Regions from separate parts of the Halobacillus sp. K22 genome, predicted to be linked through region 2. Evidence: riboswitches for the same ligand, from Rfam matches in the RefSeq annotation. Region 2 holds a riboswitch; each other region holds the start of a gene.
What was found. A riboswitch is a leader RNA that binds a small molecule or an ion and turns the genes downstream of it on or off. The one in region 2 is predicted to bind thiamine pyrophosphate.
Positions count from the first base shown of each region.

Region 1: it holds a riboswitch for thiamine pyrophosphate, as region 2 does, so the genes downstream of both, tenA (thiaminase II) here and ACTWPM_RS00240 (thiamine phosphate synthase) in region 2, are expected to answer to the same signal.
Region 3: it holds a riboswitch for thiamine pyrophosphate, as region 2 does, so the genes downstream of both, tenA (thiaminase II) here and ACTWPM_RS00240 (thiamine phosphate synthase) in region 2, are expected to answer to the same signal.
Region 4: it holds a riboswitch for thiamine pyrophosphate, as region 2 does, so the genes downstream of both, ACTWPM_RS18410 (ABC transporter substrate-binding protein) here and ACTWPM_RS00240 (thiamine phosphate synthase) in region 2, are expected to answer to the same signal.

Region 1 is NZ_JBQQCN010000002.1:148,663-154,620, reverse strand. It holds gene ACTWPM_RS02445 (helix-hairpin-helix domain-containing protein) at 251-709, shown strand; gene ACTWPM_RS02440 (serine hydrolase domain-containing protein) at 1,100-2,119, shown strand; gene ACTWPM_RS02435 (GNAT family N-acetyltransferase) at 2,250-2,687, shown strand; TPP riboswitch at 2,826-2,931, shown strand; gene tenA (thiaminase II) at 3,043-3,729, shown strand; gene ACTWPM_RS02425 (hypothetical protein) at 3,823-4,041, opposite strand; gene ACTWPM_RS02420 (n-acetylglutamate synthase) at 4,298-4,636, shown strand; partial or broken gene ACTWPM_RS02415 (potassium channel family protein) at 4,801-5,466, opposite strand; gene ACTWPM_RS02410 (CBS domain-containing protein) at 5,518-5,934, opposite strand.
Region 2 is NZ_JBQQCN010000001.1:46,634-52,591, reverse strand. It holds gene ACTWPM_RS00265 (MBL fold metallo-hydrolase) at 1-29, shown strand, start outside; gene ACTWPM_RS00260 (SDR family NAD(P)-dependent oxidoreductase) at 37-831, shown strand; gene ACTWPM_RS00255 (iron-sulfur cluster biosynthesis family protein) at 1,100-1,435, shown strand; gene ACTWPM_RS00250 (YqkE family protein) at 1,432-1,656, shown strand; gene ACTWPM_RS00245 (sodium:calcium antiporter) at 1,725-2,687, opposite strand; TPP riboswitch at 3,044-3,141, shown strand; gene ACTWPM_RS00240 (thiamine phosphate synthase) at 3,421-4,038, shown strand; gene thiO (glycine oxidase ThiO) at 4,031-5,164, shown strand; gene thiS (sulfur carrier protein ThiS) at 5,161-5,364, shown strand; gene ACTWPM_RS00225 (thiazole synthase) at 5,369-5,958, shown strand, end outside.
Region 3 is NZ_JBQQCN010000017.1:56,359-62,316, reverse strand. It holds gene thiE (thiamine phosphate synthase) at 943-1,560, opposite strand; gene thiM (hydroxyethylthiazole kinase) at 1,564-2,334, opposite strand; gene thiD (bifunctional hydroxymethylpyrimidine kinase/phosphomethylpyrimidine kinase) at 2,325-3,137, opposite strand; gene tenA (thiaminase II) at 3,134-3,823, opposite strand; TPP riboswitch at 3,872-3,979, opposite strand; gene thiW (energy coupling factor transporter S component ThiW) at 3,985-4,473, opposite strand; TPP riboswitch at 4,550-4,660, opposite strand; gene ACTWPM_RS13110 (DUF3221 domain-containing protein) at 4,756-5,283, shown strand; gene ACTWPM_RS13105 (PucR family transcriptional regulator) at 5,320-5,958, opposite strand, start outside.
Region 4 is NZ_JBQQCN010000033.1:14,024-19,981, reverse strand. It holds gene ACTWPM_RS18430 (TatD family hydrolase) at 1-201, opposite strand, end outside; gene ACTWPM_RS18425 (ABC transporter ATP-binding protein) at 198-935, opposite strand; gene ACTWPM_RS18420 (ABC transporter permease) at 928-1,698, opposite strand; gene ACTWPM_RS18415 (thiamine-binding protein) at 1,695-1,988, opposite strand; gene ACTWPM_RS18410 (ABC transporter substrate-binding protein) at 1,990-3,000, opposite strand; TPP riboswitch at 3,140-3,251, opposite strand; gene ACTWPM_RS18405 (ATP-grasp domain-containing protein) at 3,398-4,342, shown strand; gene ACTWPM_RS18400 (NAD(P)/FAD-dependent oxidoreductase) at 4,396-5,454, opposite strand.

The DNA of each region.
Region 1 (5,958 bases), on a different contig from region 2:
ATTCTTGATTATTGTATCAGAGAGTTCTTCTGTTTAGTAAGTATTTATTCTCATATAAGTGATCCGCTTCACGTCTAATAATAGTAAATGATAAATAATATACAGAGGGAACTTACCCACAGCTTTAATTTTCGGAACTAGTTTCTCTCGTAATTGTGATAAGGATTGGTTACAGTTAGATGAACAGATATATTTAGGTCAGATAGATTTAATAAAATATCTATTGCTAACATTAAAGGAGGAGTGTTTTTTGACTTCCACTATCAAATTGCCACTCACAAATGAGGAAAAATCAAAACTTAAAAAATCAAAAATTAAAATAAGCGAGATTCATACTATTGATACGGAGCAAATAGCTAATACGTTAAACTTTCCATTTTCCAAGGCAAAAGTATTAAAAGGTTTGGCTGAATTCCAAACTGTCCCTTCCATTGGTTATAAATTAGCTGAGAAGCTGGTTTTTAAGTTGAGTATTCTTTCATTATCTGAAATTAAGGACAAGAATGCTGCTGAACTTTTTGACCAATTAGAAAAACAGTTAGGTGTATGGACGGATAGTTGTGTTGAAGATCAAATTCGTTGTGTGATTAACTATGCAAACAATCCTGAGAGCAGCAAGCAGTGGTTTGATTTTACAAAAGAAAGAAAGGAATATCGAGAACTATATGGTTTCCCTGAAGATAGACCTGTAAAGGCCTGGTATGAATAAACGTTGATTCATTATTAAATCAATGGGAGTTTTTTGATAGGAATCTACTCAGGTTATTTGTTGATAACATTTTCAAGTAATACCTTGATATCACAGGGACCTTAGGGGTGAATTTACAGGAGTGAAGGGAGAGATTGCAGGTATAAAGTTTGACGTGAAACCTTTTACAAAGATGGACATTGAAAATGGTGTTGATTTATATATTAAGGTGTTTAATTCTGAACCTTGGAATGAAGAATAATCGTACGATATAGCCAAGGAAAGAATTAGTGATTTAAATAGCACACCTAAGTTTTTAGGTTTAACGCTTTACCAGGGAAGTGAACTGATAGGAATAATAAAATAAGTGGCCAAACCTAAATTACATCAAGCGATATGGGGGAGAACAATATGAAAGAATTGAACCAGCTCATCACTAACATGATCAATGAAATGAACTTTTCAGGAGTTGTATATGTGAAACAGGGTGGGCATATATTATCAGATTTATCCTTTGGTTATGCAGACCGAGGAGAAGAGCGGCTGAATACAAGCAACACTCGTTTTGGCATAGCCTCTGGCTGCAAGTTATTTACGGCTATCGGAATTAGTCAATTAGTAGAAGAAGGATTATTAGATTTCAATACTCGTCTAGCTGAATGTCTGAGTGTACACTTGCCTAATTTTGATAAAGAAATTACGATTCACCATTTGTTAACTCATACTTCCGGTATCCCTGATTACTTTGATGAAGAGGTCATGCAGAATTATGAAGACTTGTGGAAGAGCTACCCGGTTTACCAAATTAATTCTCTTAAAGATTTTCTGCCTTTATTTCAGGAAGATCCAATGAAATTCTCACCTGGAGAAAGGTTTCATTATAACAATGCCGGATATATTCTTTTGGGGCTGATCATTGAGGAACAAACGGGAAGGTGTTTTACAGAATATATAGAATCAGAAGTCTTTAGTAAGTGTAACATGGAAGAGTCGGGGTACTTTTCATTAGATCAGCTTCCTGGAAATACAGCGGCAGGATATATTGACAACCACAAGGAGAATACGTGGAGAACGAATATTTATTCTATTCCTAAAAAGGGAGGTTCTGATGGGGGTGCTTTTGTTACAGCTCCTGACATGATGAAGTTGTGGGAAGCATTATTTGACTATAGGCTTATAAATGAAGGGACTACCCGAAAATTACTTTATCCTCATGTACTGGTGAACGGAGAAGTCCATTATGGTTATGGAATCTGGGTGAATCAAAAGAATGACCATGCACACAAATACCACGTCATGGGCTATGATCCTGGAGTAAGCTTCAGAGCCTCTATCTATCCAGATTCGAATTTAAAAATCGTCATCCCTTCCAATATAGAAACGGAGCCATTCGAAATCACGAAAGCCATTGAAGACTTTTTATTAAAATAAAGTGTTTTTGGAAGACGAGAAGTTTATGGAGATCAGCTTTTTCATTTTAATAATCACGTAAAATGTTTATTAGTATCATCTGGTCATGTAAAATGATGTGAAATACTTCTGAAAGGCTGGGGACTTATAAATGGATGCTGTGACTGTGAAAGAGCTTAAGTCTAGTGAAGAAATACTGCAAGGATTCCCTGTTATGAGCCAATTGCGCCCCCATTTAGATGAAAATACATATCTGGAATTAGTATTAGAGGCTAGAGAAGTAGATAGGTATCGAATGCTTGCATTAATGCAAGGTGGTAAGGTAGTAGCGATAACTGGTTTTAAACCGATGACTACGCTTTATTATGGGAGGTTTGTTTGGGTTTGTGACTTAGTCACAGATCAAAGCTATCGATCGAAAGGATATGGGGAAAAGCTGCTTACTTACGTACATACGTGGGCAGAAGAAAATGGGTTTGAGAGTGTGGCTTTGTCCTCAGGATTACAGCGCACAGATGCCCATCGCTTTTATATGGATAAGCTGGAGTATGACAAAGTTAGTTATGTTTTTAAAAAATCACTAACATAATAGAAGAAGTAATCTTAAAGGGGAAGCTGCCACTTTTTCTAAGTTCCATGAGGAATACAACTCACGTTTAATTTAGCTTTGAGAAAACTTGTTCTTTTATTACGCCTATGTTCTAATGTTAGTAACGACTTTATAACATACTTTTACTAGGGGAGCCATAGAGTTTGGCTGAGAAAAGCAGAAGCTTTGACCCTTATTACCTGATCTGGATCATACCAGCGGAGGGAAGTGAAGCGGACCGATGAATTTTGTTCTATTGATACTTATGACGCCCGCTCCTTCTCTGAAGGGGCGGGCTTTTTATTTTGGAAAGAAGATTGTGGTTTCAACAAATAAACCTTAAGGAGGAGAAATAATGTTTACCGATCGTCTTTATAGAAGTGCACAGCCAATCTGGGAGTCTTACCTGCATCATCCTTTTGTGAAAGGAATCGGGGATGGCAGTCTCGAGCTGGATAAATTCAAATTCTTTATGCGCCAGGATTATTTGTATTTGATCGACTACTGCCGGGTGTTTGCCTTAGGGGCTGTAAAAGCGAAACGCCTGGACACCATGACCATGTTTTCTGAATTGCTTCATTCCACGTTATCTGAAGAAATGGAGCTTCACCGTAACTATGCAGAAAAGATTGGAATCAGCCGGGAGGAGCTTGAAAATACAGAACCTGCAGCTACACTTCTCGCTTATACGAGCTATATGCTAAGTAAAGCCAACCAGGGCTCAGAAGCAGAAGTAACCGCCTGTGTCCTTGCCTGTACGTGGAGTTATCATGTGATCGGTACGGAATTAAATAAGCTTGAGCGGAATGAAAAGCATGAGTTTTACGGGGACTGGATTGATATGTACGCTTCTGAAGAGTTTGCTGAACTGGCTGCCTCTTTAAAAGAGCTGATGAACGAACTTGCAGACGATCTTCCTGAAAGGGAAAAAGCCCACCTTGAAGAAATATTTATTCATACAAGCAAACTGGAGTATTTGTTCTGGGACATGGCCTACAATGAGACGATGTGGGTGGATGGGGAAAGTTTTCTTAATAGTTGAACGATGTGATATTTAATAAAGGGGGCGATCCTATTAGGATTGCCTCCTTTTTATTTGGGTGAGTTATGAGGACGTAATAACAGCCATACTTGATTATTCTTCCTTCACATCACAATCATATAAGTAAGCTACTAATTTATTAAAATCTTTATCAGAGGAACATTCAATTTGCAAATCAATAAAGGTCATCACCACTTCTTCATCATCAAACGGGAAATGGCTGTTATCTACGTTGCTAAGGATGTCCCGGTTAGAAAGTCCCTTACCTCGTAATACCTCAACGGCTTGCTGCATGGAAGATACTTCTGCCATTTAAAATGCCTCCTTGGAAAATTTAGTTCCTTACCTGTTATTTTCCCGTTTAAGTCCGTTAGATAACTAGGATGGTTGAGAAAAATTGGAAGGACGACAAGGATCGAAAATGTTAGATCCTTGTATTTATTAATACTATAAAGGATGGATATTATCCTGCTTTCATCGTTATTATCATGAATTACTTACTCCATTATTGGAATTTTGCAAATAATATGGTAGTGTTTAAAGTCATAATTTCAAGGAGGTACACTTAATGATAGATTATAATAACCGTCAATTTGTATCCGTAGAGAATACGGAAAGTGGTGAAGTTTCTTCTAAAACACATTTTCGCTACTATCAAGAAGGGAACATTCTCCATGCCGATTACTCCGGTGGAGAGGTAGCTAAAGGGAAGTTAATAGGAATAGTAAATGATGATGATACGTTGGAATTCAGATATAATCATGTGAACACATCCAATGAAATCCGGGGAGGCAAGTGCGCATCGGTTCCACACTTTAACTCTGAAGGGAAGATAGAATTGCACGAAGAGTGGCAGTGGCTTGATCATGATCAAACAAAAGGAAAATCGATCATCAGCGAAGTTTGATAGGGTTATTACATAGAGCGGCTTTTTTAAAAAAAGTATGGTTTGAAATAATCCTCGCTTACGATTTGTTGATCGCTAATTTTTCATTAAATAATGCCTTAAAACAGTGGTTATAAGATAAACCTGCTGTTTTAAGGCTTTCGAAGTCTTGTAATATTTACAGGTCAGTCATCAACAATAAGGTTCTTCTCGAATCGATTGATATCTTTGTCCCCACCGATAACAATTAAAATGTCGCCTTCCACAATTTCTTCAGTGGCCATTGGAGAAACATTAATTTCTTTCCCTCTCTTGATCGCCACGACATTGCAGCCATATTAGGCGCGAATATCTAGATCGATGAGAGTCTGTCCACTCAACTTCCGCCCTGCGATTACCTCAACGACACTGTGATCATCGGAAAGCTCAATATAATCAAGGATGTTATTAGAAATAATATTGTGGGCGATCCTTTTCCCCATATCTCTTTCCGGGTGGACGATATGATCGGCCCCGATTTTATTTAAAATCTTTTCATGATAATCATTTTGAGCTTTTACCGTAATTTTTTTGATGCCCATTTCTTCCAGGATTAATGTAGTCAGCATGCTTGCTTGAATATTATCACCAATCGCAACGATCACATGATCTATGTTTCTTAATCCTAGTTCTCTTAACACATTTTCATCCGTAGAATCAGCAATTACGGCGTGCGAAGCGATATCCCTGTATTCATTTACTTTATCCTCATCTAAGTCCAGGGCCAGTACGTGCATCCCTTCTCGACTTAATTCTCGACAAATACTCCCGCCGAATCGACCTAAACCAATAACGGCAAATTCTTTCTTCATTACAATCCCTCCTCCAACAAGTACATTGAACGAATGACAATCTCTTACTAGTTATTTTCTCTGATTTGTATCGTTCAATGATTTAAAATACTCAATGATGTCTTTCCTTCTGATGATGCCGATAAATACTTGCTGGTCATCCACTACAGGAACAAAATTTTGGTTTACCGCAAGCCCCAGCATGTCTTCCATTTCAGCATTTATGGATACAGGTCTATTTTTCCTGTAGTTTTTTACCTCTTTTAAAGGGATTTTATGCATGTTTTGAAAGTTTAAGTCAGGATCATTTTTAAGTTTCCATAGTAAATCCCCTTCTGTGAGTGTGCCGACGTAGTTTCCGTTTTTGTTAATGATAGGGATTGCCGTGTAGGAGTGATACTCCATCCTTTCTAAAGCCTGGCGCATAGTGGCTGTATCCAGTACATAGGCTACTTTTTCTTTAGGCAGCAGAAAAAAAGCAATATTCATAAATTGAACTCCTTCAGTTACTAT
Region 2 (5,958 bases):
AGGAACAAAAATATTATGTAAACAGGTGATAGTTATATGAATGAATTGGTCAAAGGAAAAAAAGTCTTGATAACGGGAGCTTCTAGTGGAATTGGTAAATATTTAGCTATTCATGTGGCTCATGAAGGAGGCACTCCTATTTTAGTTGCTCGGTCTGCGGATCGCCTTGCGATTATTAAAGAAAAAATAGAAGCTGCTTTTTCCGTTCCTTGTTACTGGTACAAAGCGGATCTATCAAACGATGCCGAATGGAAAGATGTCATTGATCAAATATGCTATGATCATGGATCGATTGATGGCTTGATTAATAATGCAGGGATGGCTGTGTTCGATCTGGTTTCAGAAGCAAAGTGGCAGGATATCGATCGAATGCTATCCATCAATGTAAAATCGTTATTCCGAACGACTCACCAATTGCTCCCTCATTTCTTGCAGCAAGGGAGAGGACACATTGTGAATATCGCTTCACAGGCAGGAAAGATAGCTACTCCGAAATCCTCTGTTTATGCTGCTACTAAACATGCTGTAATAGGTTTTACGAATGGTCTTCGTATGGAAGTGGAAAATCAGGGGGTTTACGTGACTTCTGTGAACCTTGGTCCAGTACGTACGAACTTCTTTAATCAAGCAGATCCTACAGGAGCCTATGAAAAAGCGGTAGATCGATTTATGCTGGATCCAAATAAAGTAGCGGCTGAGGTGGTCGGCCATTTATTTACTCAGCAAAGGGAAATCAATCTTCCGGCATGGATGAATTCGGGAAGTAAAGTGTACTCTCTTGCCCCTGTTTTTTTGGAAAAAGCGATGGAACGTCAATTTAATAAGAAATAAAGAGTCTGAGTTTTTAAAGGGTGGCGATACTTTCTCGGCGCCCTGAATTTGTTGATAGTGTGATTAAGGTAATTCAGTGAGAACTATTCTATAAGGGACCATATCCTGTTTATAACGGAAAGAGATATTTAAAAAAAGACTAGACACTTTTTAGGACTGAAGGTTTTCTCTTCCATTACCAGGTGGCCGGGGGAACGCGGCTTGGAAGAATAAGCAAGAGAATTGCCATAAGAGGAGCAATTTCTTATGATAGAATTAGGAGGGATAAATGATGAAATTACGTATCACTGATGAGGCTAAAAAAAAGCTTGAAGATTTGAAAGATCCCAGTCGTCCTATTATCCGGCTGTATTATGATACGGAGGGATGTGGTTGTGGAGTGAACGGGCTTCCCACCATTCGGTTTACCGACAAAATTTTGAATACAGATAACTTGGTAGTAAATGCTGAGTATAAAGTTATCATTGATCATCAACAAGCCACTTTCTTTAAGCCGGATATGAAGCTGGATTTCATTAAAAGCAGCTTCCGTCTTTCAAGTCCTGACGGGGTTCTAAATCCAATTATCTCTCCAAAAGATGTGAAAGAAGGCGAAGCCGTATGAGTAAGAAAGGACAAAAAGAAGGATCGCTAAGTGAGCAGTTAAATGAAGATGTATTGACTCGTCTCCGCTCCAAAAAGTCTGAGCTGAAACAGCATGAAGCAGAACGTCATGAGCAAGAGAGGCAGCGCCGCCTCGAGGAAAGAAAAAAACAAGAAGCAAATAAAAGCTTCGAAGAGCTTTTGAATGAAAGTGAACTAGACTGGAAAACGTTTAAAAAATAGGCTTCCATATATCGAATGGAAGCCTGTTTTTTTAAATTCTTATATTTGGATCTATCAAAGTCTCTATACTAAAACAATACATAAGAAGCGACAAAGTAAATGAGGGTCATCAAAAGAGAAGGCGCCACATAACGCCAGTGACTGGTCATATTAGCCGGTCGTAAAAGCAGGAAGATCATAATCAAAGTCATAACGACCCCAAGACTTGCAATGAAAATATGAGAAGCTTGCACAGAGGAGAGGATAGCTCCTTCTCTATATAACAAGTCGGTCAAAGCTAACAGTTGGATATTAAATAAGTTGCTTCCCAGTATAGAACCAATTGCCATATTATAATTGGCCAATCTGAAGGCAGCGTACACAGCTACTAGCTCAGGCAGGGAAGTAGATGCTGCTATTAAAAAACTCCCGACAAAGCTTGCATCAAGTCCTGAGGCTTCAGCCATCCGGTCACCTGAAATCGATAAGGCACTACCAGAAATGAAAACAATGACTGACGCAATAATAAAGCCGATAACTGCTGCTCGCAGCGAGTAATCTTTAGTCAGTCCTTCCACTTCTTGATCGGACTCTCCTCCAGATATAAATTTCATACTGAAGATATAAAGCATTACGATAACGATCATCTCAATACCCACTCCAAAAATCTCGATGGAACCGGGCATCCAAAGTGAAAAAATAATTATAAGAAGGAAAAATAACCCGATAGAAGCCGACGGAATATTTTCCTTATTATTCACTTTTTGAAATAATCGTTGTCTTCTATAGATGATATCCATACTCGCAAGGATGAGAAGATTAAATACATTACTCCCCAGCATATTTCCCACCGCTATATCTGGATTGTCAATATAGACAGCTGTTAAACTTGTTGTTAATTCTGGGAGTGAAGTAGCTCCAGCAATTAAAAATGTACCTACAGCAGCTCCGCTTAAGGAAGATTTCTTGCTAATGACGTCTCCGAATTGGTTGAGGTATACAGCACTAACCACCACGATAGCTGCAGCAAGGATGAATATAAAGTAAATCATAGCGTTCTCCTTTCCGCCAGAACATAAAAAAGACCCTGGCACAAAAAATAAATTGTACCAAGGTCTTGCGTACTAAGCAGAACTTAGCCCAATGAACCAGGTATTAAAAATACCGTATTGACGGTTCACCAGCCGATATCCGGTCGCTACTCCCCTTGTTACTATTAATATAGCTTGAGCAGAACAAAGAGTCAAAGATTAAGTGTTTTCACAATGAAAAATTAATAAATCATAATTCTTCCAATGATTCTCTTTACTCATCACATCTTTAGAAGCATATTTTTTCTATGTGAAACCTGTATAATATTGGAATTTATAAAGAGCGATGTTATACTGAATTTAAATAAATATTAAATAAGCTCTACTAGGGGTGCCTTCGGGCTGAGACAATTACATTTGAACCCTAGAACCTGATCTGGACGATACCAGCGTAGGAAAGTAGAGGGTATAGCATATGTACTTACAAATTATTGCTATAGAACCGCTTCCCTATGGGGGAGCGGTTTTTTTATGCAGGAGCTGGTAAATTTTCTTTTTAAGTTAAGTTCCGAGTCTGAAAAATTAACTTTGTGCCCCTGCCACGTGAGGGGGCACGGCAAGCGAATTCATTTATGTTCACCGTAAACTAATATCTCAATAATAAGTGTTAAACCATTCGGCCCTATATCGTCACTAACCCAAAATAAAAATCGACAATAATGAACAGAGACTAAGGAAAAGGAAGTGTGATGGTGTGACTCGTGAACTTCATATACTTTCCAATGGAAAAAAAGAGTTAGCAGAATTCTTCCACATGGCCCAGTTGATCCAATCAGCTGCCACGGTCATTCACCTTCGTGAAAAGCATCGTTCAGAAAAAGAAATAGAGGAGTGGCTCTCCACTCTTATCCAACATGGAATACCATTGACAAAAATTATTGTGAATTCTTATTACCAGGCAGCGGGGAGGTGGGGAGCAGGAGGAGTACAGCTGCCCGGAGACGCACCCTCTCCGGGAACGGTGAAAAGCCTCTATCCTGACCTTAGAGTCGGCTGTTCGATACATGGGTTGGAAGAGGGGATCCAAAAAGAGCAGGAAGGTGCTGATTATCTTCTCTTTGGTAATATCTATCAGACACAGAGCAAGGAAGGGCTTGGGGGGAAGGGTGTGAAATCGTTAGAAGTATTAACAGAAGCGATTTCGATACCAGTGATAGCAATTGGAGGAATTCAACTGTCGAATTTGAGAAAAGTGCTTCAAACCAATGTATCAGGAGTAGCAGTTATGTCTTCCATTTGTGAAGCGCACGACCCAGAGCTAACAGCCTCAAGGTTTCAAGCAAGCATTCAAAGGAGTGGATATTATGCCTAAGAAATACGATACGGTTATTCTTGGTGGAGGGATCATAGGCTGTTCCACAGCTTTCTATCTATCGAAGAAAGGGCAGCGGGTTTTGGTCCTGGAAAAAGGCAGCATAGGAAACCAAGCTTCCAGTGCAGCTGCAGGAATGCTAGGAGTCCAAGCGGAAATGGATGAGGACAGCCCTATGTTCGAACTAGCGCGCACCAGTCGAGGGATGTTTTCGGAGTTATCAGTAGAATTAAAAGATATAACTGGAATCGACATTGGGCTTTTACAAAAGGGAATGATGAAATTGGCTTTTACAGAAGCACAGTTGGATCGTTATCAGGAAATTGCGGCGAATCAAATGAAAAAAGGAGAAAAAGCATTATGTAAAAATAAAGAGGAATTACTCGAATTGGAACCATGCCTAACTGATTCGGTAGTTGGAGGTATGTTGTTTCCTGAAGAAGGGCACGTGTCCGCTCCTGATCTTACTCAAGCCTTTGCACGTGCAGCAGCTGTAAACGGAGTGACTTTTCGTGAATCTACGGATGTGTACAAATTAATGCGCAAACAAAATCAAGTGATAGGGGCAGCTACAGACGGGGGAGCTTTTTATGCAGATGCCGTTATAGTGGCTGCAGGTGCATGGAGTCAGCGTTTCTTATCTGAGGAAGGACAGGCACTGTATCCTGTAAAGGGAGAAGCACTAGCCGTTAAAACTAAGAGACCACTACTAAATAAAACCATTTTTACGGATGACTGCTATCTTGTCCCTAAAAAAGGCGGGGAAATTATTATTGGAGCGACGACTACTCCTTATACATTTGACAAGCGGGTAACCATAGAGGGAATAGAAGGCTTGATCCAAAAAGCCAAACGACTCCTGCCTTTATTAGGGGGAGCAGAAATTGAGCGCATGTGGGCTGGAACAAGACCTATGACTAGAGACGAACTGCCGGTTCTGGGAAAGCATCCAGAGTGGGAAGGCTTATACTTTAGTACAGGGCATTATCGTAACGGAATATTATTAAGTCCAGTTACTGGGAAACTGTTAGCAGATCTTATTACAGGAGAATCGAATCTTATTACGGATATTTCAGCTTTTTCTCCTGCTCGTTTTCAAAACCATAGGGAGGTGGCTTCGGTATGAAACTAGTTATTAATGGTGATGAAATGAGGGTACCGGATGACGTGAAGAACGTGGAGCAGTTATTATTGCATTTCAAATTAAATAATAAGGCTGCGATTGTCGAGCGAAATCAAGCTATTGTGGAAAAATCGTTATACGCTGAGGAAGCTATAATGAATGAAGACCGAATTGAAATTGTTCATTTTGTAGGAGGAGGATGAGGAAATGTTAACCATAGCTAATCGTAATTTTAATTCAAGGTTGTTGCTGGGTACCGGAAAATATCCTGATTATACCACTCAAAAGCAAGCAGTAGAAATTTCAGAAGCCGAAATCTTAACCTTTTCCGTTCGCCGGATGAATATCTTTGAAGCAGATCAGCCCAATTTCTTAGAAATGATTGATACGGATCAGTACACGCTCCTTCCCAACACGGCAGGAGCAAAAACGGCAGAGGAAGCAGTAAGAACCGCCAAACTTGCTAAAGCATCTGGATTATGCGATATGATAAAGGTAGAAGTTATTGGCGATGAGCGTACTTTGCTTCCTGATCCAATTGAAACGTTGAGAGCTTCTGAGATACTATTGGAAGAAGGCTTTATTGTGTTACCTTATACTTCGGATGATGTTATGCTCGCAAGAAGGCTCCAAGACTTAGGTGTTCATGCAGTGATGCCAGGGGCTTCGCCTATTGGTTCTGGCCAAGGAATTCTCAACCCGTTAAACTTACAATTAATTATAGAGCAGTCAGTAGTTCCGGTTATTGTGGATGCGGGTATAGGTTCACCTGCAGATGCAGCACAGGCGATGGAAAT
Region 3 (5,958 bases), on a different contig from region 2:
AGAAGTAGGTCCTGCGGGGGACGGTTTCGCTTTCCGACCCTGCACGACGCAGGGTCGTTCGACGTTGCCACACGACGTGGCGTTCTTAGTCGAACCTCTTCTGTGGTAAGCTTCCTCGGGCTTCACAGCCCTGCGAGATCTTACCGATCATGTTCATCCCACAGGAGTCTTCAGCGTCCCCTCCGGACCTGTCCAAATCAGAAACTCGAAACCACTTAAGTTATCTTCTTGATAAACAGGAACATGAGGGTTTTCACGCTAAAAAGATATGGAATAGCTTGTCATAAAAGCATTTAAGATCAGTTAAGAAGGAGATCCTTCTCTCTTCTAGCAGGGTCCGTTATTCTCCCGTGGCTGGGTTGATGGGGAAAAGGCAAGACTCCCCGGTTAAAAGCGGAAGCACCTTGGGCAGCGGCGTATGGACTGGACTGAGCTGACGGAGATAAAGAAAACACGAAGAGCGCAGCGATTCGATGTTGCCTTATCGTACAGAAGCGAGGGAAGTCTCACTAGACGCTAGGTGCTGGAGCTGGATAGCACCCCATATCGTTTAGGCATTGTCTTAGGACTCCATCGATCATGAGTGTAAGAACGGGAGAAGGGACTAGATGAGATCCCGCAGGGAGTGAAACGAGCGAGGAAGCTCACCGTCCCCCCATAGGAAAATGTTCAAATGTGGAATCACCCCGATAGACACGACCAGCATAAGCCGCTCATCAAAAGGATGGCGGTTTTCCCATCCGTTGATGAGCGGCTTATGACTCGAGTGTCTGGGTGATGGAACAAGACGAGTTATTTCCCCACCAACCCGCTCCTCATATCGTGACGGCCCCAACTTATCTCGAAACTAAGTCTTCCACAATCCGGCCCGATTGTGGAATAAGTGTGCGTTGTTAATCACGTTGCTCAGAATCCATAAAAGACACCGCAATCATAGTTTCGTTATAACCGTTTCACGGCTTCAGCTATTGATTCGGCACGTGTTATGGCTGAAACAACCGCTACCCCGGACGCTCCTGCTTCTATGACCGAAAAAGCATTTTCCGTGTTGATCCCTCCGATACCAACGACCGGTAAATCAGGGTAGGCCTCTTTTAGCTGCTTAATCCAGTCGGTTCCAACGACAGGCTTAGCGTCTTCCTTCGTGCTCGTTTGAAAGACAGGACCAGCTCCGAGATAGTCGACCTTATCTAATGAACTTTGGGCTACTTCCTGCTCTGTTGAAACCGACAGCCCAAGGATTTTGTCTGGAAATTGCGACCTTATAACTTCGACACTTATGTCTTCCTGGCCTACATGAATCCCGTCTGCCTCTAGCGGTTCAACCATGTCTAAGTCATCATTGACTATGAAGAGGATCCCTTTCTCCCGGCAAAGACTTCTGAGTTTTCTGCCAAGCTCAAGCTTAGCATCTCCTTCAAGTGATCCTCTTCCCTTTTCTCTATATTGAAAAGCGGTTATCCCTGCTTGGATGGCCTCTTCCAGGACAGCTGCAGGATCCCTGTCTGTGTCCTGACTTCCCATCACCAGATACTTTCTTAACTGCTTAGATAAAGTCACTGATCATCTCTCCCCCAATTGTTCAGGGTCCATGGCTAATGCATCGAGAAAATGAGAAGCAAATGTTCCTGGTCCCTGTACTGTTTCCTGTGAAGCTGCGTGTTCAGCTGCCGCTCCGAAAAATTCCAGAGCTGTATGGATGTTAGTTACACTAAATCCACTTGCAGACAAGCTTGCAGCAAGAATAGAACCGAGCAGGCAGCCTGTACCCGTCACTTTCGCTAAAAGAGGGTCTCCTGTTGAATTAGTCCGGGTTTCCGACCCATCAGATACTACGTCAATCTTTCCGGTGACAACAGCAGTGGTCTCATAGGTTTGTGCAACTCTCTCCGCAATTAATTTTTCGTTTCCAGTACCCGTCGATTCTACCCCTTTTGTCTCTACTTCTTCTCCAATTAAATGAGCAAGCTCTCCAGCATTTCCTTTAATTACAGAAGGGTTCACATTTTGTAAAATGGTTTGAATGCTTTTCGAGCGGTACTTAGTGGCAGCTGCACCAACTGGGTCCACTACCACAGGGACACCTGCCTCATTAGCTGCCTGCCCCGCTAAAATCATAGCGCTTACCTGGTTTTCTGTTAACGTTCCTATATTAAGAAGGACCCCATCAGCCAGACGTGTTACATCCTGAACCTCTTCTCTGGCATGTGCCATGATGGGTGAACCACCAAAAGCAAGTAAACCGTTTGCGCTGAAGTTCATGACCACCTGGTTCGTAATATGGTGAATCAGCGGCTGCTTTTGCCGTACTTCCTTAATGATATTTACATCCATTTGTTAGAAACCTCCTCACGAGTAGCAAAATGATTGGTCGGCCCGCTTCCATGCCCAAGGTCGAAGGAATACCGAATCGCTTCCGTTACAAAATATTTAGCTTGTTTTACAGCTTCAACTAACGAGAGGCCCTGTGCCAGGTAGGCAGTAATCGCTGCGGAGTACGTGCAGCCGGTCCCGTGAGTGTTTTTTGTATTAATGCGAGCTGACTCGAAGGTGTGGATCTCATTTCCATCAAATAAAAAATCAATGGCTGACCCTTCCCTGTGTCCGCCTTTCACTAAGGCTGCACCTGCTCCGAAATTCTTGACGATAGCTTCAGCCGCCTCTTTCATATCTTCCTCAGTTTCAATTCTATTCCCAGTTATCTCTTCCGCTTCCGGGATGTTGGGGGTTACTAAAGTCGTCAAAGGAAGCAGATGATTTCGTAATACTTCCCTTGATTCTTCTTCACTTAAGGAATCACCACTTTGAGAAATCATAACGGGATCCATTACATATAAAGCGTTGGTCTCCGGAATCCAATTAGCTATTGCTTTCATCATATCTTTTTGAGCGACCATTCCTGTTTTTAAAGCATGAACTGGCATATCCTCAGAAATCGACTGAAGTTGTTTTTCCAGGAATTCAATAGGGAGGTGGTGAATGTCCTTTACACCTGTGGTGTTTTGAGCAACGGCAGATGTGATCACAGACATCCCGTAGCATTTTAATTCCTGGAATGTCTTTAAATCAGCCTGGATACCTGCTCCTCCGCTTGGATCTGTGCCCGCAATAGTCAATGCGCATGGAACGTGGTTCATTTAACATCCACCGCCTTTCCTTCAATCCATCCTTCACAGGTATAAGCCATTTCCCAAAAAGACCATTCCAGCTGACAGCTTTTCCGATACGCATCCCTTATACGGCTGAGTTCTTTTTCTGAAGCCTGTTCAGCAAAATGATCCAGCCGGCTTCGTAAATGATCCGTGAGAATTTGCATCTCGCTTTCGGCATAGAATTTTATCCAGGGATAAAAAGGATGATCTTTGTCAGGCTCATACTCCTCCATCAAATATCTTCCTATTTCTAAATAAGTCCAGGGACAAGGAAGGAGTGCGGCAATAATTTCACCAAGACCTCCCATTTGAGCATGGTACATCATATGTTTCACATAATGATCAGCGGTTGGAGGAAGCGGATAACCCTGAAGATCTTCATACCGAATGCCGATATACTCGCACAAATTATGATGGGGGTGCACTTCACTATGAAGGATGAAATTGACCTGTTCGTTAAAGTATTGAATATCTTCACGTTCAGTGGACTTGGAAATCGCAATTCCATAAATGTGCATAAACGCATTTAAATACTCGTAATCTGCTTTTATATAGTGAGCTATAGATTCTGAGGGAAGACGACCATTTCCAATTCCTTCAACAAATGGATGGTGAAAAATTCTTTCGAAAATATCGTGGTTTTCTTGTCTTAACTGTTCTGTAAATGACATGAAAATGCCTCCTGATTTATTCGGAAGCTACTAAGGGGGGGAAGGGGGTGAGGCTGCTTACTACTTCCCTCCGCTGGCATGATCCAGATCAGGTGGTAAGGGACCAAGGAATTTATTTCCTTATCTCAGCGAACACTCGCGCCCCTAGTAGTTTCCGTGTATTATGGTTGTAAGATATATTTTTCCAATTTAACTCTTGAAACGATGATCCATCCTATCATGGCACCTGATATGCTGCTGACCAAGAAGGATGGTAGAAATACCAGAGCTCCAGACGAGCTGCCCATCAGTATATTTGCATAAGGAACAGCGAATAAGGCTCCAATGACTCCTGTACCAAGCACTTCACCGGCAACTGCTGCCATTCTATTTTGAACCCATTTGTATAAAATACCCGCAAGAAAAGCACCGATCATTCCTCCAGGAAACGCGAGCAGTGTACCTAATCCGAGGAGGAGGCGTAATAAACCGATCATAAAAGCTATGGTTACAGCCGGTAATGGACCAAGTGTCACAGCTGCCATCACATTTACTGCATGCTGGACTGGATAAGCCTTTGCAACTCCTGCTGGAAACCAGAGCAGCTGGGCACCAAGTGTTCCAATCGCAATGAATGCAGCCATTGTCGTTAGTAATCTCGTTTTGTTCATGTCTGTCCTCCCTTCCGTAGGGGAAAAACAAAAAGCCAGATCCCGGGAAGGACCTGACTTATAAGGGTAATGTCTAATAAATAGTAGACTACTTCCCTCCGCTGGTGTTAACCAGATCAGGTTCGTTAAGAGTCGGAATGCTTCTTTGCTTTCCTCTCAGCCCATTCAGGCTCCCCTAGTAGTTATAATCATAGATTCACTTGGTTGTTTTTTACTATAACAAAGTTATTGATAGATGTCATGGTAATTTATTCAAAAAATAATAGAAAGGCAGGCAAGTTTATGAGAGCTTTGGCATGCATGTTTATTATAACTATGATTCTGACCGGGTGTGCAGCTGCACCAACTTCTAATTCCGATAGTCAACCTAAAGAACCACCAGAGCAAGAAAACCCGTCTCCTCCTGAAATTACCGGATTTGTTATGGAACAGAAAGAGGACCAAATTCTAGTGGTGGCTCCCCTGGATTCTGATTCAGACAGCAATCCTAATGCAATGTGGGTCTCCGATGCTCCTAAAGACCGCTGGGTAGGTAAACAAGTAGAAGTGTGGGTGAAAGGTGGAGTTCGTGAATCCTTCCCCACTCAGGCTGAAGCAGAGCAGGTGACGGTTCTTGAAATGAGCCAAGTAGAGGGCGCAGACATGGAAGCTCCCGAGGCTCTGTCAAAAGCTTTAATGGAAATCCAGGGTGACAAACTGTTAGCCGTAAAGCTGATTTTGTATCGTGAAGAAGAAGATAAATGGGAGGTCCAACTAACTAGACTTGATTCTAGTAACGAGGAAATAGAAACAATGGTTGCTGATCGATAACGAATAAAATGAGCGGCTCCTCTGCAGAAGGAGCGCTCATTTTTCAATTTTCTTCAACATCCATAAACGTACACTGAGCTCCAGGAGGAAAAGGTCATCTGCATCCAATAAAGAAAGCCCTGTTAAGTGTTCAATATTCCTTAAGCGATGCAGCAATGACTGGCGGTGCAGATTTAAGGCACGTGCTGTCTGGCTTACGTTACTGTTGTATTTGTTATAAACAATGAACGTATGAATTAAGTCCGTCTGTCTTCGTTGATCATATTCAATCAGTTTTTCCAACGTATTATGGACAATATATTCAATTTCCTTTTCGTGTGAAAGAGCCATTAACAAGCGGTTCATACGGGTATCACTGAAAAAAGTACGATCTCCGTCTTCATGTTTTTGACGTCCGATATTTAAAGCGGTAGCCGCTTCTTCATAGCTCTGGTGGAAGGTATACAGACCGTCTTTATGGCAGGAAATTCCCCAGGAGATCGTAATACCGGCAAGTAATTCGTGAAGGCGCCGCTCCACGAGATCCAGAAATTGATTAGCCGTCTCCGGGTATGTCTTGGAATCCGCCTCTATATAAACAATAACTTCCCCTTCATCAAACGTGGTCATCGTCTGCCGCTTCAGCATATCCCCCGCATGTGTCACTTCCTTTTGAATATAGTAGTTCCGGCTGTG
Region 4 (5,958 bases), on a different contig from region 2:
CTCCGGATGATAACCAAGAGCCGGTTTAATTCTTTGATCGTCCAGAGCGAGCTCCAGATTCGTCATTCCAGATTCAAGATGACTGGATACGCTAATCATGGATGATATGCCTGTGGCCGCTAAACGTTCCAGTATCTTCAATCGATCTTCCTTATGGTAGAGATCAAAATGTATGTGAGCATCTATGATCGAAGCAGTCATACCAATACCCTCAATTCTTCAAAGATTTCTTTCTTCCATTTTAAAAATTCACGAGTCAGCATAAGAGAAGAATGCCGGGGTCTGTCAAATGGAATGGTGAACTCTCTCTGGACCTTTGCCGGCCGGTCTGATAATACAATAACCCGGTCTGATAGAAATATAGCTTCCTCGATGTTATGGGTAACAAATAGAACAGACCGCCGATGTTCCGTCCAAATAGACAGCAGCCATTCCTGCATGTCCATCCTGGTGAACTCATCTAAAGCGGAGAAAGGCTCATCTAAACAAATTAAGGATTGCGGACTGAGTAAGCTTCTTATGAAGGAAGCCCTTTGTTTCATCCCTCCGGATAATTGGGATGGATAGGCATGTTCATAGCCTTCAAGTCCTGCCTGTTGAATCATGTGGAGAGCATTCGATTTATTTGGTTGTTCAATAATTTCGCTGCCAAGGACGACGTTCTCCAAAATGGTTCGCCATGGAAGGAGAGAGGGACTCTGAGGCATATAACTAATCCTGCCTTTTTCACCCGTGGTCCGCTCTCCATTAATATAAATTTCCCCTGAATCGGGCGGATAGAGCCCGCCGATTAAATGAAACAGCGTACTTTTCCCACTGCCGGAAGGGCCTAGTATGGAAACAAATTCTCCTTCTTGAATGGAGAAGCTCACATTTTGAAGAATAATAGAGGAATCAAAGGATTTCGTCAGCTGATCGACAACTAATTTATTCATGAGTACCACTTCCTTTCCTTTGCCAGTTTGTGAGTCTCTTTTCCAGTAAGTTAATAAGTAAGAAAAAAAGAAGACTTAACCCCATAATTAAAAAAATGGCTACAAAAACCCGATCTGTACGGAAAGAGGAAGAAGCGAGTGTCATATAAACGCCTATGCCTTTATTGGCCCCCAGCCATTCCGAGATTACAGCGCCCATGACACTATAGGCCGCTGAAATTTTCACTCCGGAAAAAATGGATGGCAGGGCGCTTGGCCATTCCAGTTTCCTGAAAATCTGGCTTTTTGTCGCACCCGCCATTTTCATATAATGCATCCATTCAGGGTTTGTCTGTCGCAGACCATCCATGGCTGCTATGGCAATGGGGAAAAAGCACACAAGCACGATAATAATCAATTTAGGTAAAGCCCCAAATCCAAACCATATAACAAGTAAGGGGGCAAGCACGATAATAGGGATGTTTTGTGACAAGATCAATAAAGGATAAAGGGCTTCTCTTACTGACGGAAGCAGGTGAAGCAAGACCGCGAGTAACAGTCCGAAGCCAGCCCCAATCATAAAGCCGAAAAAAGTTAAACGAATGGTTGAAAAGAGGTGTGGAGCGTAATCTGCCCAGCTGTTTATTCCAGTTTCTATAATTAAGCTTGGCGGAGGTACAAGCCACTCAGGTACTTCAAACCACCGACTGCCGAGCTCCCATAAAAGAATGAAAAGGAGGAGGACTGAAGCAGGCCTCCATCCTTTGATGATTCTTTGGGTCATGTTCGATATTTCGATGTTAAATCATCCATCGAAGCTCCTGATGGCTGATAAAGCACTTTAATTTGAGAAATGACGTTCCTGCACCCTTTTTCAACCATAGCCTCGTTCATTTGTTCGATTAAAGAAAAAATTGTGGGAAGCTCTCCTTCTATTGTTGTTTCCAGAGGATGGACTTCGTATTTCAGTCCGGAATTTTCAATTAGTGATATCGCATGATCTACATAAGGGATAACATCCTCGTTTTTCTCGGTTTTTGGGATGATTTGAATGCTGACAAGTGAATTAGCCAACTCATTTTCCTCCTTTTGGTTCTGGTAGAAATTCATTCGTGAATGCTTCTTCAGCATTCAGCTTTTCATCAAGCAAGTCATGATTGTACATCCATTCAGCGTAGTTCTTCCAAATTTTCTCCTTTTGGACGCCCCATTTATCCGCGTCTTCCTTATATTTAGGCGACAGCCATTTTTGACTGGCTTTTACCAACTCTGGATCAAGGTCCGGTACAGCTTCAATAAGAATATCAGCCGCCTGTTCCGGTTTTTCGATTGCATATTCGTACCCTTTTGATACGGCAGCCATAAATGCTTGTACAGTTTCAGGATTTTCATTAATCATCATTTCGCTCGTTGTTAATACAGGCGTATAATAATCCAGTTTCTCAGAGTAGTCCGTTAAATATTGCATATTAAGCTCCTGTCCTCGAAGTTCGGCTTCCACACCTGTCCACCCGTAATAAATCCACGCAAAATCGATATCCCGTTCCACGGCTGTGAAAAAGTCCGTATTTCCCATATTGACAATCTCAACCTCGGATACATCAGCATTTTCTTTTTGCATGAGAGAAGAGAGCACCGCTTCTTCAACTGGAGCTCCCCAGCCTCCGTACGTCTTTCCTTCGTAATCAGCGGGCGAGGTAATATCTTTGTCTTTAGGAGAGGCAAAACCTGAGGTATTATGCTGAATAATAGCTCCGATCGATACCACAGGAATATCCTGAATACGAGCTTCCGTCAATGTTTCCTGAGCACTGATCCCGAAGTCGGCCTTCTGGGAAGCAACGAGCTGATCAGCACCTGCTTCACCTGGAAGCATGATTTCTACATCCAGACCTTGTTCCTTAAAAAAACCTTCTGCCTGGGCCACATAGATCCCGGTATGATTGGTATTAGGAGTCCAATCGAGTACCAGCTGAACCGAATTCATTTCCTCTTGATTGGCTGCAGCTTCTTCACTCTTGCCGTTATTGGATGAGCATGCCGTTACTAACAAAGCTGCAGTTAAAATGGTGATTATTTTTTTCAATTGCTTCCCTCCCAATTATATGTCCATCAGAGAGATTAATAGAAAAGAGGGGGAACCGTCTGAGGTAATAAGAGCTTAATCCATACAAAAAAGCACCCTGGTACCATAACCTAGGGTGCATATATAGTAAACGATCAGAATATCGGCTACTTATGTTTCCTACGCTGGTATCAACCAGTTCAGGTTCTAAGGGTCAGTATCATAAAAGGATACAATCTCAACCAGCTATACTGGTCCCCCTACATTCAAACTATTCAATTTGATGAACAACGTTATAATTTTACTCTGCCATAACGAAGTAGATTTAGCAAGTATCATAATCTTATTCCTAGTAAACAGATAGGTTTTTTATGTTAAGATAAAAGAAATTGTTATTACAGAAAGGGAGTTCCTTTTTATGAGCAAAATTTATGTACTCCACGAGAACGATGAGTGGACCGTTCACTTAACAGAACGTTTAGAAGAATTAGAACTGCCATATGAATTATGGCACCTGGATCAAGGTACATTAGACTTAACAGAAGAGCCGCCGGAAGGGATTTTCTACAATCGGATCAGTGCATCCTCTCACACGAGAAACCACCGTTATGCTCCTGAATTTGCGGGGGCGGTTCTTTCCTGGCTGGAACGCCACGGTAGAACTGTCGTAAATGGAACAGAAGCGTTGAACCTTGAAATAAGTAAAGTAAATCAATACATGGCACTGAATCAACAAGGGATCCGCACTCCAAAAACTATCTCCGCTGTTGGGAAAGAGAATATTTTGCAAGCTGCAGATCAGCTGGGAATGAATTCATTTATCACGAAGCATAACCGTGCTGGTAAAGGACAGGGCGTGCAGCTGTTTCACTCTAAAGAAGCACTTAAAGAATATGTGGAAGGCTCAGGATTTGAAGAACCTGTCGATGGAGTCACGTTAATTCAACAATATATCGAAGCACCCGAGCCGTATATCGTACGTCATGAGTTCATAAACGGGGAGTTTCTCTATGGAGTGAAAGTGGACACTTCCGAAGGATTTGAATTGTGTCCAGCTGATGCCTGCTCAATTGAGGATCAATTCTGCCCAACCGACGCAGAAGAATCACAGGAAAAAGCAAAATTTGAAATTCTGGAAAATTACCGTCCAGCCATTATTGACGACTTCGAAGCTTTTCTCCAGGCGAATAATATCCAAGTTGCCGCTATTGAAGCTATTCAAGATCAAAAAGGGAACTTATACGCTTATGATGTAAACACGAATACGAATTATAATTCCGATGCAGAAGAAAAAGCCGGCGTGTACGGGATGCTTGAGCTTGCTAAGTATTTAGGGCGACTGCTGGAACCAGTACGCGTTTAATAAAGAAAGCCATTTTCCTCAGTGGAAAATGGCTTTCTTAAATAGAAATTAGTTTAGTGGCGTTTGCTTAACCAGAGGACTCCTGATTTGGCAAGCCTTGGTAAAACTCCGGTCATCGGTTTTTGCAGCATGTTGCCAAAGCCATCATTCTTACCAAGAGAACCTAAAGCGCCTTTTAGTTTAACCTCACCAGGAGGTTCCGGCACACGGTTTTTAAGAAAGGCCAATATGACTTCCGCTACTTTTTCTCCTTGTTGCCCTGCTAATTGAGCACTTGGAGAGTGTTCGGCAGATGCGCAGTCCCCGATTACGTAAACGTTTTGATAGCTTGGAACTTGATAGTAATCATTAACAATGATCTTATTTTGAACATCTTTGTCAAAAGGAAGTTCTCTAACCAAGTAATTCGGCTGTACGCCTGCTGTCCAGACAGTGACGTCATTCATATAGCAGAGTCCGTTATTACATACACCATCTCGTTCAACGTATTCTACATTTGCGTTGTGAATAACTTCAACATCGTGCTCATGGAACCATTTTTCCACGTACTTCTGAATCTTATGATCGAATGCTTTCAGTACTGTCTCACCACGATCGAGTAAACGAATGTTTAAATCAGAACGGCTTTCACGTACTTCAGAAGCTACTTCAATACCACTTAAGCCTGCCCCGACAATCGTGACTTTACCGTAGGCTCCCAAATTATTAATAGAATAGCCTGCACTTCTGGCTTGTGAAAAAGATTGTACACTTTCGGTAAATTCCCTGGCACCTTCAATTCCGTGATAGTTGTCTTCACATCCAAGTCCAATTACAAGGTAATCGTACTCGATGTCATAGGCGAAGTTTTTCATTAATACCTTTTCGTTTTCAATATCAATTTTTTCAATTTCATCGAAGACGTACTCTACTTGATCATGTTTAGGAAAATCCACACGGGCATGACGATCTGATTCTGTACCGGCAGCGATCGTGTAAAATTCAGTTTTTAGTGAATGGTAGGGGTTACGGTCCACAACAACGATATGTACATCTTTTGGTAAATCATCTAGAAGTCCATGTAATATATTGAGGCCACCGTACCCGCCGCCTAATATGACTAACCGTTTCATGCATCAACACCACCTTTTTAAATTCATTCTCAGCTGCTCACATTTAGGTGCATCACCGATTTATGTCGAAAACGCTTACGGTTTTCTTACTATTTTAAGATTATCAAAATTCTCTCTGAAAAACTAGAAGAAGTGAGCAATTCGTGACAAGTTTCACGAGTTTCTCCTATTTTGTGAGGATACCCCAAAAATATCAGAGTAATTATTAAGATCCCTTAACTCAGCAGGGGCATGTTAAAGAAAAGCTCCCTTTTCTTTAAGACTCAGTTTCGAGATAAATGGGCCCGTTACTCTAGATGGAAAAGGGTTGGTGGGGAAATAACTCGCTTTCCTGTGGGGGAACTGGCAAGCCTCCTCAGTCGCTATCGCTCCTTGTGGGGTCTCGCCTAGCTCTTTCTCCCACGGGAGTCTCTTCATTTCCCCACCAACCCAGCCATTTCTTGTGAACGGACCCTGCTATAGGAGATAGAAGCCATTCTGAATCTGCCTCAAAATGCTTATATA